DNA from 3 places in the Pseudomonas sp. GW823-FHT02C05 genome. Region 2 is predicted to be linked to each of the others. Evidence: predicted binding sites of a transcription regulator. Region 2 holds the regulator's gene; each other region holds the start of a gene.

Region 1 (3,907 bases), on a different contig from region 2:
CGCGCCACCGACCCCGGTCAGTGGGGCCAAAACGAAAAAACGTCGGCACCCGGCTCGTTGAGGGCGAGCAGGGCGCGCGACGTCTTTGTCGTAGGTGGGGCAACCGCCGTTGGTTACCGGTGTGGATCTGATAGCAAGAGCCGCGCCAACCTGCGGCCAATGCTGGCTCCCATGGGCAGGTTCGCTGTAGGAGCTGGCTTGCCAGCGAAGGCACCCTCAAGACTGGCACAAGGTTCAGAGGCCTATTCGCCGGCAAGCCGGCTCCTACGGGGCGCAGGTCAGCCCAGCAGTTCCTGCATGGCGATGATCTGTTCCGCGACCTGGATCAGCTTCTGCTGTTTGCTCATGGCCTGGCGACGCATCAGGGTGTAGGCCTGTTCTTCGTCGCAGTCCTTCATCTTCATCAACAGGCCCTTGGCCAGTTCGATGCGCTTGCGCTCGGCCAGTTGCTGGTCCCGGGCCTGGAGTTGCGCGCGCAGGGCCTGGTCGCTTTCAAAGCGCGCCATGGCCACGTCGAGGATAGGCTGCAGGCGCTGGACCTGGATGCCCTCGACGATGTAGGCGCTGACCCCGGACTTGATCGCCTGGCGCATTACCCCCGGATCGTGTTCATCGGTGAACATCACGATGGGCCGGGGTTGATCGCGGCTGACCAGCACCACTTGCTCCATGACATCGCGGCTGGGTGACTCGGTATCGATCAGGATCACGTCCGGACGCACCGTTTCGACGCGGCCCGGCAGGTCGATGGTCAGGCCGGATTCGTCAATCACCTCGAAACCGGCTTCGCTGAGGGCGGCCTTGAGCCTTCCGACTTTTTTCGCGGTGTCGTTGATCAGCAGGATACGCAGCATGTTCGCGGGCTCCGATCAGCGGTGGGCAACAAGGGGAGGGGTGCCGTTCATCGCATGCAGGCGGAAGCTGCGGGCATAGGCGGCAGGCTCAGAGCCGTCCCACACCTTGCCATCGATCAACTGGCTGCTGCGCATGTTCTGGCCCCAGGCGGCGATGCCTAGCGCGGTGGCGGCTTCGCGGTACAGCTCCAGCTGCTGCACGTGGCGAGCGACGCCCAGGTAATCCGGGTCTTCCCGCAGCAGGCCCCAGCGCCGGAACTGGGTCATGAACCACATGCCGTCGGACAGGTAGGGCAGGTTGACGGCGCCATGATGGTGAAAACGCAGGGCGTGGGGGTCCTGCCAGCGATTGCCCAGGCCGTCGGCGTAATCCCCCAGTAGCCGCGGCTCGATGCAGTCCAGCGGTGCATTCAGGTAATCGGCAGCGCTCAGCAACTGGGCGGTGCTGCGGCGGTTTTCCGGGCTTTGCTCGATAAAGCGGCTGGCTTCGAGAATCGCCATCACCAGGACCCGGGCGGTGTTCGGGTATTGCTCGACGAAGGCGCGGGTGCAGCCGAGGACTTTTTCCGGGTGATCCGGCCAGATCGCCTGGCTGGTGGCCAGGGTGAAGCCCTGATCCTGCTGCACTGCACTGGCGCTCCAGGGTTCGCCGACGCAGAACCCGTCGATGCGCCCGGCCTGCAGATGAGCCACCATCTGCGGTGGCGGCACCACTACGCTGTCGACATCCTGCAGCGGGTGGATACCCTGGCTGGCCAGCCAGTAGTACAGCCACATGGCGTGGGTACCGGTGGGGAAGGTCTGGGCGAAGGTCAGTCGTGCCCGGCTTTGGTGCACATGGCGGTCCAATGTCTCAGGGCTGGTCACCTTGAGGTTCTGCAGCTCCCGGGACAGGTTGATGCTCTGGCCATTCTGGTTCAGGCCCATGAGCACTGCCATGTCGCAGGGGGTGGTGCCGCCGATACCCAGGTGTACCGCGTAGATTAGACCGTACAGGCTGTGGGCGGCGTCCAGTTCGCCGCTCACCAGCTTGTCCCGCAGCCCGGCCCAGGAGCTCTGGCGCTTTAGGTTCAGAGTCAGTCCGTAGGGCTGGGCAAAGCCCTGGGTGGCGGCGACCACCACTGAGGCGCAATCGGTCAGGGCCATGAAGCCCAGGTCGATGGCGGACTTTTCCGGGGTATCGCTGCCGTTGACCCAGGCCAGCGGGGTGTTGGGGAGATCGGTCATGACGTGGCACCTTGCATAAAAAAGCGTCGTACCCGCCGACCGGGTGAGGCCGGGGCGGGTGACGACGCCATTGTCCTGGGACCTCAGCCGCCCTTGGCCGAGGTCTGCATGCACATGAGGGTGCAAGGCATATGCCAGCCCGGCGGGGATTTCACTTCGCGCCTCGCCTGCAAGCCCCGGGGCCGGCTATAATCGGCGCCCTATTTCGCCGCCAACCGAGTTCATCCCGCCCATGTATACCCTGGCCCGCCAGCTGTTGTTCAAACTCTCCCCGGAAACCTCCCACGATCTGTCCCTGGACCTGATCGGCGCGGGCGGGCGTTTGGGCCTTAACGGGCTGCTGTGCAAGGCCCCGGCGCAGATGCCGGTCAAGGTCATGGGCCTGGAGTTTGCGAACCCGGTAGGGCTGGCTGCGGGCCTGGACAAGAACGGCGCAGCCATCGACGGCTTCGCCCAATTGGGGTTTGGTTTTGTCGAGATCGGCACCGTCACCCCACGCCCGCAACCGGGCAACCCCAAGCCGCGGATCTTCCGCCTGCCCCAGGCCGAGGCCATCATCAACCGCATGGGCTTCAACAACCTCGGGGTCGACAACCTGCTGGCACGGGTCGCGGCCTCGCAATACAAAGGCGTGCTGGGGATCAATATCGGCAAGAACTTCGACACCCCGGTGGAGAGGGCGGTGGATGATTACCTGATCTGCCTGGACAAGGTCTATGCCCATGCCAGCTATGTCACGGTCAACGTCAGCTCGCCCAATACCCCGGGCCTGCGCAGCCTGCAATTTGGCGAGTCGCTCAAGCAACTGCTGGCGGCCTTGAGCCAGCGCCAACAGGAACTGACTGCGATCCACGGCAAGCGTGTACCGCTGGCCATCAAGATCGCTCCGGACATGAGCGACGAGGAAACCGTGGAAGTGGCCCGCGCCCTGCTTGAAACCGGCATGGACGCAGTGATCGCCACCAACACCACTTTGAGCCGTGAAGGTGTCGAAGGCCTGGAGCACGGCGCCGAGGCCGGCGGCCTGTCCGGCGCACCGGTACGGGAAAAGAGCACCCACACGGTCAAGGTACTGGCTGCTGAACTGGCCGGCCGTTTGCCGATCATCGCCGTGGGCGGCATCACCGAAGGCAAGCACGCGGCTGAGAAGATCGCTGCGGGCGCCAGCCTGGTGCAGCTGTATTCGGGGTTCATCTACAAGGGGCCGGCGCTGATTCGCGAGTCGGTGGATGCCATCGCGGCCATGGGCTGAGAGGGAAGGACAGCACGCGGGCATAAAAAAGGGCTCCTCGAAGGAGCCCCTGGGCCGAAGCCCGCCGCCCGGATGGGGCGTGCGTGGTTAAGTCGTCATCTATTCAAGTTTTAGGTGTCGGAATGTGCCCTGATCAGCCGACAGCGCGAAGTTCGTTGAGTCTGTGAATGCCCGCAGTGCCTGTCATACCGTCCCAGTTGTCGCCGCGTCCTTCTCGCCAGCCGTTAATCCAGGCTTGGCGTACCGACGGTAGAGTAAATGGGCAAAGCTCACGGGACTTGCCATTAACGCCATACTGATATCCGCGTAAAAACGCTTTTTCCAACGGATCACGCTTTAGTCTTCTCATAGGGTGTTTCCCTCACTTGTTGACTGTTTTATGTCCCGTCGACCTTCGTTGAGGTCGGGCAGATTGCTTCTGCCGTTGGTGCTCGCTGCCGGCGTCGCGAGCCTTGATGTTGACGCCGTTGCGGCGCCAACCTGTGTTGAGTTCTAACCAATAGGTCACAGCAAGTGAATGATCGTTTTGTCATAAGGACGTAACGATAATGCTGTCCAGGCCATAAGCCTGGGA
Region 2 (3,907 bases):
AGCACATCGCACTGGATATGCCGGCTGCGCACTTCTTCCAGCAATTCGGGGAAGCGCGACAGATGACTGGGCAGGTTGCGGGCATCGATGGACACCGCCACCAGCGGTTGCGCCAGTTCGGTGTGGATCAACGCACGTTCAGCCAGTTCCGGCAGCAAGCCGGCTGGCAGGTTGTCGATGCAGTAGTAGCCGTGGTCCTCGAGAACATCGAGGGCGGTGCTTTTACCTGAGCCGGAGCGGCCGCTAACGATGATCAAACGCATGATTACTGACCGTTTTGCTCGTCCAGAACGACCTGATACAAGGCTTCGTTGCTGGTGGCGCTGCGCAGTCGGTCACGGACTTCCTTGCGATCGAGCATGCTGGCGATCTGCCGGAGCAGTTCCAGGTGTGCATCGGTCGCGGCTTCCGGAACCAGCAGGACGAACAGCAGGTCGACCGGTGCGCCATCAATGGCGTCGAAATCGATCGGAGCGTCCAGGTGCATCAGCGCACTGATGGGCGACTCGCAGCCTTTGAGGCGGCAGTGGGGAATGGCGATGCCGTTGCCAAAACCGGTGGAACCGAGTTTTTCACGGGCAATCAGGCTCTCGAAGACATCCTGCATCTCCAGATCAGGCACTTCACGGCTGATCAGGTTGGCAATTTGTTCGAGGGCGCGTTTTTTACTGCCGCCCGGCACGTTCACCAGGGAACGGCCGGGGGTCAGGATGCTTTCAAGTCGGATCATGGGAGGGGAGTGTTAGCGACCCGTGCCTTGGAGAAGGTGGAGTTGCTTTTCCTTATGCTTTTTCAGTTGGCGGTCAAGCTTGTCCGTGAGCAGGTCGATTGCGGCATACATATCGTCATGTTCTGCGTTGGCAACGACCTCCCCACCGTGGATGTGCAGGGTGGCTTCGATTTTCTGCTTCAGCTTCTCGACAGCCATGGTGACCTGCACATTGGTAATCTTGTCGAAGTGCCTCTCCAGCCGGTCGAGTTTTTCGCCGATGTAGACGCGCAGGGGTTCAGTCACTTCGAGTTGGTGTCCACTGATGTTGACTTGCATACAGCTTCTCCTTCGTTGCCAGTGCATAACGCGGCAGGCTGGGTTGCCTGCCACCTAGACTACGTTTGAAAACGACACCGGGCCCTTTTCAAACACACTCTGAAACGCTGTGGCCAGCCCTGCGGCTACATCAACCGCTTACGTTCGCTGGAAGGCGCGATCCCAAGGGATTCGCGGTACTTGGCGACGGTACGACGGGCTACCTGAATGCCTTGTGCCTCCAGTAAACCAGCGATCTTGCTGTCACTCAACGGCTTTTTCTGATTTTCCGCGGCCACCAATTTTTTGATGATCGCGCGGATCGCCGTGGACGAGCATTCACCGCCTTCCGAAGTGCTGACGTGGCTGGAGAAAAAGTATTTCAGCTCATATATGCCCCGTGGGGTATGCATGAATTTTTGCGTGGTCACCCGGGAAATCGTCGATTCGTGCATGCCCACCGCCTCGGCGATATCGTGCAGAACCAGCGGCTTCATCGCTTCATCGCCATATTCGAGAAAGCCGCGCTGGTGCTCGACGATCTGGGTGGCGACCTTCATCAGGGTTTCATTGCGGCTTTGCAGGCTCTTGATGAACCAGCGGGCTTCCTGCAACTGGTTGCGCATGAAGGTGTTGTCGGCGCTGGTGTCGGCGCGGCGTACAAAACCGGCGTACTGGGCGTTGACCCGCAGGCGCGGCACGGATTCCTGGTTCAGTTCCACCAGCCAGCGTTCGTTGTCCTTGCGCACTATGACGTCCGGGACCACGTATTCGGCTTCGCTGGATTCGATCTGCGAACCGGGGCGGGGGTTGAGGCTCTGCACCAGCTCGATGACCTGGCGCAACTCATCTTCCTTGAGCTTCATGCGCCGCATCAGCTGGCTATAGTCGCGGCTGCCCAGGAGGTCGATGTAGTCACTGACCAGGCGCTGGGCCTCGCCCAGCCAGGGCGTTTTCGCCGGCAGCTGGCGCAGTTGCAGCAACAGGCACTCGCCCAGGTTGCGGGCGCCGATGCCCGCGGGTTCGAATTGCTGGATGCGGTGCAGGACGGCTTCTATCTCGTCCAGTTCGATGTCCAGTTCCGGATCGAAGGCTTCGAGGATCTCCTCGAGGGTTTCGTCCAGGTAGCCCTGATTGTTGATGCAGTCGATCAGGGTCACGGCGATCAGGCGGTCGGTGTCCGACATCGGCGCCAGGTTCAGTTGCCAGAGCAGGTGGCTCTGCAGGCTCTCGCCCGCGGAAGTGCGGGTGGTGAAGTCCCACTCGTCGTCATCGCTGCTGGGCAGGCTGCTGGCGCTGGTCTGGTATACGTCTTCCCAGGCGGTGTCGACCGGCAGTTCGTTGGGGATGCGCTCGTTCCACTCACCGTCCTCGAGGTTGTCCACCGTGGGGGCGGTTTCCTGGTAGGAGGGCTCCTGGATCTCGGTATTGGGTTTGGACTCGGTGTTGTCGGCCAGGGGGTCGCTGTTGTCGAAGTCGTCGCCTTCTTCCTGGCGTTCGAGCATCGGGTTGGACTCCAGGGCTTCCTGGATTTCCTGTTGCAGGTCCAGGGTCGACAATTGGAGCAGGCGGATGGCCTGTTGCAGCTGCGGTGTCATCGTCAGCTGCTGGCCCATTCTAAGGACTAGCGATGGTTTCATGGCAGGGGCTTAACACCTTATTTGCCGGCGCACATGCGCCATCCACTACAGGGCGCCGGAGCGCCAAACATAAGCAAATTATATGCCTGAAACTGAAGTGTTTGCCTAGAGCGCTGTAACAATAAAGTTTGTAGGGTTTTATTGTTCCCGGCGCCCTGGCGTCCAGCCCAACACATCAGCCCTTACAGGCGGAACTCATGGCCCAGATAGACTTCCTTGACCAGTTCGTTGGCCAGGATGGTCTCGGAGTCGCCTTCGGCGATCAGTTGCCCGTCGTTGACGATGTAGGCGGTCTCACAGATGTCCAGGGTTTCCCGGACGTTGTGGTCGGTGATCAGCACCCCGATGCCCTTGGCCTTGAGGTGGTGGATGATCTGCTTGATATCGCCCACCGAGATCGGGTCGACACCGGCGAAGGGTTCGTCCAGCAGGATGAACTTGGGCGCGGTGGCCAGGGCCCGGGCGATCTCCACACGGCGCCGCTCACCACCAGACAGGCTCATGCCGAGGTTGTCGCGGATGTGGTTGATGTGGAATTCCTGCAGCAGGCTTTCCAGTTCCTGGCGACGGCCGGCCTTGTCGAGCTCCTTGCGGGTCTCGAGGATGGCCATGATGTTGTCGGCCACCGACAGCTTGCGAAAGATCGAGGCTTCCTGGGGCAGGTAGCCGATACCGGCGCGTGCGCGACCGTGCATCGGTTGGTGGCTGACATCCAGGTCGTCGATCAGGACGCGGCCCTGATCGGCCTGGACCAGGCCGACGATCATGTAGAAGCAGGTGGTCTTGCCGGCGCCGTTGGGGCCGAGCAGGCCGACGATCTGACCGCTGTCGATGGACAGGCTGACATCACGCACGACCTGGCGGCTCTTGTAGCTCTTGGCCAGGTGCTGAGCTTTCAGAGTTGCCATTACTGGGCCTTTTGCTCGTCGGTTTTCTTTTTCGGCTGGATGACCATGTCGATCCGCGGACGCGGCGCGGTAACCGAGCTGCCATTGGCGCGACCGGCGTTGGCAACCTGCTTGACGGTGTCGTAGACGATCTTCTCGCCTTCGGTGGTATTACCGTCGTTGATGACCTTGGCCTTGTCGATCAGCACGATGCGGTTCTGCTGGGCATGGTACTGGATGGTCACGGCGTAGGCCTGGACCGGTTTCGGGTCGGTCTGCTTCTGCAGTTGCTCGAAGTAGGCGAGGTTGCCCACCGAGGTCACCACGTCGATTTCACCGGTCTTGGACCGGGT
Region 3 (3,907 bases), on a different contig from region 2:
GCAAGGACTTTGCGAGCACCGCCATGATCGCGATGCTCGCCCAGATAAACGCCTTGCCAGATGCCCAACGCCAGACGCCCCGCCGCTACCGGCAAAGTCAGCTGACAGCCTAGCAAACTGGCCTTGAAGTGCGCCGGCAGGTCATCCGCGCCTTCGTCGTTATGTTCGTACCCGGCCATGCCTTGAGGCACCAGGGTGTTGAAGTAACGCTCGAAGTCACGCCGTACCGCCGGATCGGCGTTCTCGTTGATGGTCAACGAGGCCGAGGTATGTTGCAGCCACAGATGCAGCAGACCAACCCGACATGCCTTCAACTCAGGCAGGCCGGCGAGCAACTCGTCCGTCACCAGATGAAAGCCCCGGGGCCTGGCCCGCAGGGTAATCAGGGTCTGTTGCCACATACCGATCTCCACGCTTCGGCGCGCATTCTAGCGCGCTCAGGGAAAAAACAAAGCGCCGAATAATCCTGCTTTAGTGTAAGCATTTGCCCTGCCGGAAATCGTCACGGCAAACACGCCAATGCTTGTCAGAAAATCCTTTCAGCCTTTCTCAATGACAAACATCAGGCAAAAAAATGCCCGGCCGGAGCCGGGCTTTTTTTTCTTGCGCGATTACAGGTTGTAACCACGCTCGTTGTGTTGTGCCAGATCGAGGCCGACCGCCTCTTCTTCCTCGCTCACCCGCAGCCCCATGACCGCGTCCAGAACCTTGAGGATGATGAAGGTGACGATCGCGGTGTAAATCACCGTGAAACCCACGCCCTTGGCCTGGATCCAGACCTGAGCGGCAACATCGGTCACGGTGCCGAAGCCACCCAGGGACGGAGCAGCGAACACACCGGTGAGGATCGCACCGAGAATACCGCCGATGCCGTGCACGCCAAAGGCGTCCAGGGAATCGTCATATCCCAGCTTGCGCTTGAGGCTGGTGGCGCAGAAGAAGCACACCACACCGGCCGCCAGACCGATGATCAGGGCGCCCATCGGGCCAACGGTACCGGCAGCCGGAGTGATTGCCACCAGGCCTGCGACCACACCCGAAGCGATGCCCAGCGCGCTAGGCTTGCCGTGGGTGATCCACTCGGCAAACATCCAGCCCAGGGCGGCGGCAGCCGTCGCGATCTGCGTGACCAGCATGGCCATGCCGGCGGTGCCGTTGGCGGCAGCGGCGGAACCGGCGTTGAAGCCGAACCAGCCGATCCACAGCATGGCTGCGCCCATCAGGGTGTAACCCAGGTTGTGTGGCGCCATCGGCGTGGTCGGGAAACCCTTGCGCTTGCCCAGCACCAGGCAGGCCACCAGGCCCGCGATACCGGCGTTGATGTGCACTACGGTGCCGCCGGCGAAGTCCAGCACGCCCCAGTCGCCCAGCAGCGAGCCCGGACCGCTCCAGACCATATGGGCGATCGGCGCATACACCAGGGTGAACCACACGCCCATGAAGATCAGCATGGCGGAGAATTTCATCCGCTCGGCGAAGGCACCGACGATCAGCGCTGGAGTGATGATGGCGAAGGTCATCTGGAAGGTGACGAACACCGCTTCAGGGAACAGCGCAGCCGGGCCGGTCAGGCTGGCCGGGGTGATGCCCGCCAGGAAGGCCTTGGAGAAACCGCCCACGAAGGAATTGAGGTTGACCACGCCGGCTTCCATCCCGGTGGTGTCGAACGCCATGCTGTAGCCGTAGATGAACCACAGGACAGTGATCAGGCCGGTAATGGCGAAGCACTGCATCATTACCGAAAGAATGTTTTTCGACCGCACCATGCCGCCGTAGAACAGCGCCAGGCCAGGAATGGTCATGAACAGCACCAGGGCTGTGGAGGTCAGCATCCAGGCGGTATCGCCGGAGTTGAGGACTGGAGCCGCCGCTTCGTCTGCCGCCATGGCCAGGCCTGGCATTACGAGGGACAAAAGGGCTCCTAGCCCTGCGAATTTACGCAGAGTCATATTGTTTTCTCCTGGGGCGTTGGGTTTGGCGGCTTAGATTGCGTCGGTATCGGTTTCGCCGGTACGGATGCGAATAGCCTGTTCCAGATTGACCACGAAGATCTTGCCGTCACCGATCTTGCCGGTGTTGGCGGCCTTGGTTATCGCCTCGATAACCCGGTCAAGATCCTTGTCGTCAATGGCGACATCGATCTTCACCTTGGGCAGGAAATCCACCACGTATTCCGCACCGCGATACAGCTCGGTGTGACCCTTCTGCCGGCCGAAGCCTTTGACTTCAGTGACGGTAATGCCCTGCACGCCGATCTCGGACAGCGACTCGCGCACGTCGTCCAACTTGAACGGCTTGATGATGGCAGTGACTAGCTTCATGAAACTCTCTCCCGAATTGGTGGACTTGCCCCAGGAAAACAAACCCGACTCAAGTCTAAGCGCAGTGCCTGGCTTTGTAACGCACCGTCGGCCTTCCTCAGCCCGACCGACGCCAGCTAACCGCTGTCTGACGAAACACACCCCGCTCCGCCTGCCGCACTGCATTCGTCACAGCGACTGCATCAGTGCATGGGTCACCAGGGTCTAAGCAGAAAGCTTGCCAGCTCGGGAAAAATCAGTGATTTCAGTCCCTTGCCCCGAGCCGGCAGGGAATGCGGGAAAACGGCACCCGGGATACGCACAAAAACGGTGCGCTGGCGCCCGGCCAGATGCGCGAAAAACGTGCAACCCGGGGCCACCTGGAGCGTCGTTGCTGCGTGATACACTGCGGGCCGACTGCAATTCAGGACTCTCCCATGCTCGCGCCCAAAGACCTTCTCGACGCCCTGAGCGGCCACGCCTCGCGGTTGCTCAGCGGTGAAACACCCCTGCCCCGCAATGAAATCGAAAGCCAGCTCAAGGCCCTGCTACAAAGCGGCTTCAGCAAGCTGGACCTGGTCAGCCGGGAAGAATTCGACAGCCAGATGGTGGTCCTGGCCCGCACTCGCGCGCGCCTGGAAAGCCTCGAAGCCAAGGTGGCGGAGCTGGAAGCCCGGCTGAACCCGGCAGCGCAATGATCTGAATCCGGGTTCGCCGGCAGGCCGGCTCCTACAGACCTGTCCTGTAGGAACTGGCTTGCCGGCGAAGGCTCGTGCACCGACGACATATCCTGTGCCCATTCGGGCGCTCCTCTGGCCAGCCCCATCATCTATCCTTGCAGCACCGCAGGACGCGGTTCCCGCTGTCGCAAGGAAGCTCTCCCCATGTCCCTGGCAATCATCCACAGCCGTGCCCAGGTCGGCGTCCAGGCTCCGGCTGTCAGTGTTGAAGTGCACCTGGCCAACGGCTTGCCGAGCCTGACCCTGGTGGGCCTGCCGGAAGCCGCGGTCAAGGAAAGCAAGGACCGGGTGCGCAGTGCAATCCTCAATGCCGGGTTCAACTTTCCGGCCCGGCGCATCACCCTCAACCTGGCGCCGGCGGACCTGCCCAAGGACGGCGGGCGCTTCGATCTGGCCATCGCCCTGGGCATCCTTGCCGCCAGCGTGCAGGTGCCGGCCCTGGCCCTGGACAACATCGAATGCCTGGGGGAGCTGGCGCTCTCCGGCGCGGTGCGCCCGGTACGCGGCGTACTGCCCGCCGCACTGGCGGCACGCGACGCCGGGCATACCCTGCTGGTGCCCCGGGCCAATGCCGAAGAAGCCTGCCTGGCCAGCGGCCTAAAGGTGATCGCGGTGGATCATCTGCTGGAGGCCGTTGCCCATTTCAACGGCCACGCGCCGATTGCGCCCTATGTCAGCGACGGCCTGGTGCAGAGCCACTTCCCCTACCCCGATCTCAGCGAAGTGCAAGGCCAGCTCGCCGCCAAGCGCGCCCTGCTGATCGCCGCGGCGGGCGCCCACAACCTGTTGTTCAGCGGCCCGCCAGGCACCGGCAAGACCCTGTTGGCCAGCCGCTTGCCCGGCCTGCTGCCACCGCTGCAGGAAGAT

The links. The regulator sigma-54, encoded in region 2, starts transcription at its own class of promoters, with help from an activator protein. The targets are predictions, from matches to a motif close to ANTGGCATNNANNTTGCTNT.
Region 1: AC1RGE_RS31055 (CmpA/NrtA family ABC transporter substrate-binding protein) is a predicted target of sigma-54. The motif match lies at 2,201-2,220, and genes of this name have one in related genera.
Region 3: glnK (P-II family nitrogen regulator) is a predicted target of sigma-54. The motif match lies at 2,527-2,546, and genes of this name have one in related genera.

The regions. Positions count from the first base shown of each region.
Region 1 is NZ_JBXAJU010000007.1:188,682-192,588, forward strand. Features, by position in the region: gene AC1RGE_RS31050 (ANTAR domain-containing response regulator) at 279-854, opposite strand; gene AC1RGE_RS31055 (CmpA/NrtA family ABC transporter substrate-binding protein) at 870-2,081, opposite strand; gene AC1RGE_RS31060 (quinone-dependent dihydroorotate dehydrogenase) at 2,314-3,333, shown strand; gene rmf (ribosome modulation factor) at 3,467-3,682, opposite strand.
Region 2 is NZ_JBXAJU010000002.1:214,387-218,293, forward strand. Features, by position in the region: gene rapZ (RNase adapter RapZ) at 1-263, opposite strand, end outside; gene ptsN (PTS IIA-like nitrogen regulatory protein PtsN) at 266-730, opposite strand; gene hpf (ribosome hibernation-promoting factor, HPF/YfiA family) at 743-1,048, opposite strand; gene AC1RGE_RS11945 (RNA polymerase factor sigma-54) at 1,174-2,667, opposite strand; gene lptB (LPS export ABC transporter ATP-binding protein) at 2,850-3,575, opposite strand; gene lptA (lipopolysaccharide transport periplasmic protein LptA) at 3,575-3,907, opposite strand, start outside.
Region 3 is NZ_JBXAJU010000004.1:448,295-452,201, forward strand. Features, by position in the region: gene AC1RGE_RS23490 (secondary thiamine-phosphate synthase enzyme YjbQ) at 1-401, opposite strand, end outside; gene AC1RGE_RS23495 (ammonium transporter) at 612-1,949, opposite strand; gene glnK (P-II family nitrogen regulator) at 1,983-2,321, opposite strand; gene AC1RGE_RS23505 (accessory factor UbiK family protein) at 2,738-2,998, shown strand; gene AC1RGE_RS23510 (YifB family Mg chelatase-like AAA ATPase) at 3,185-3,907, shown strand, end outside.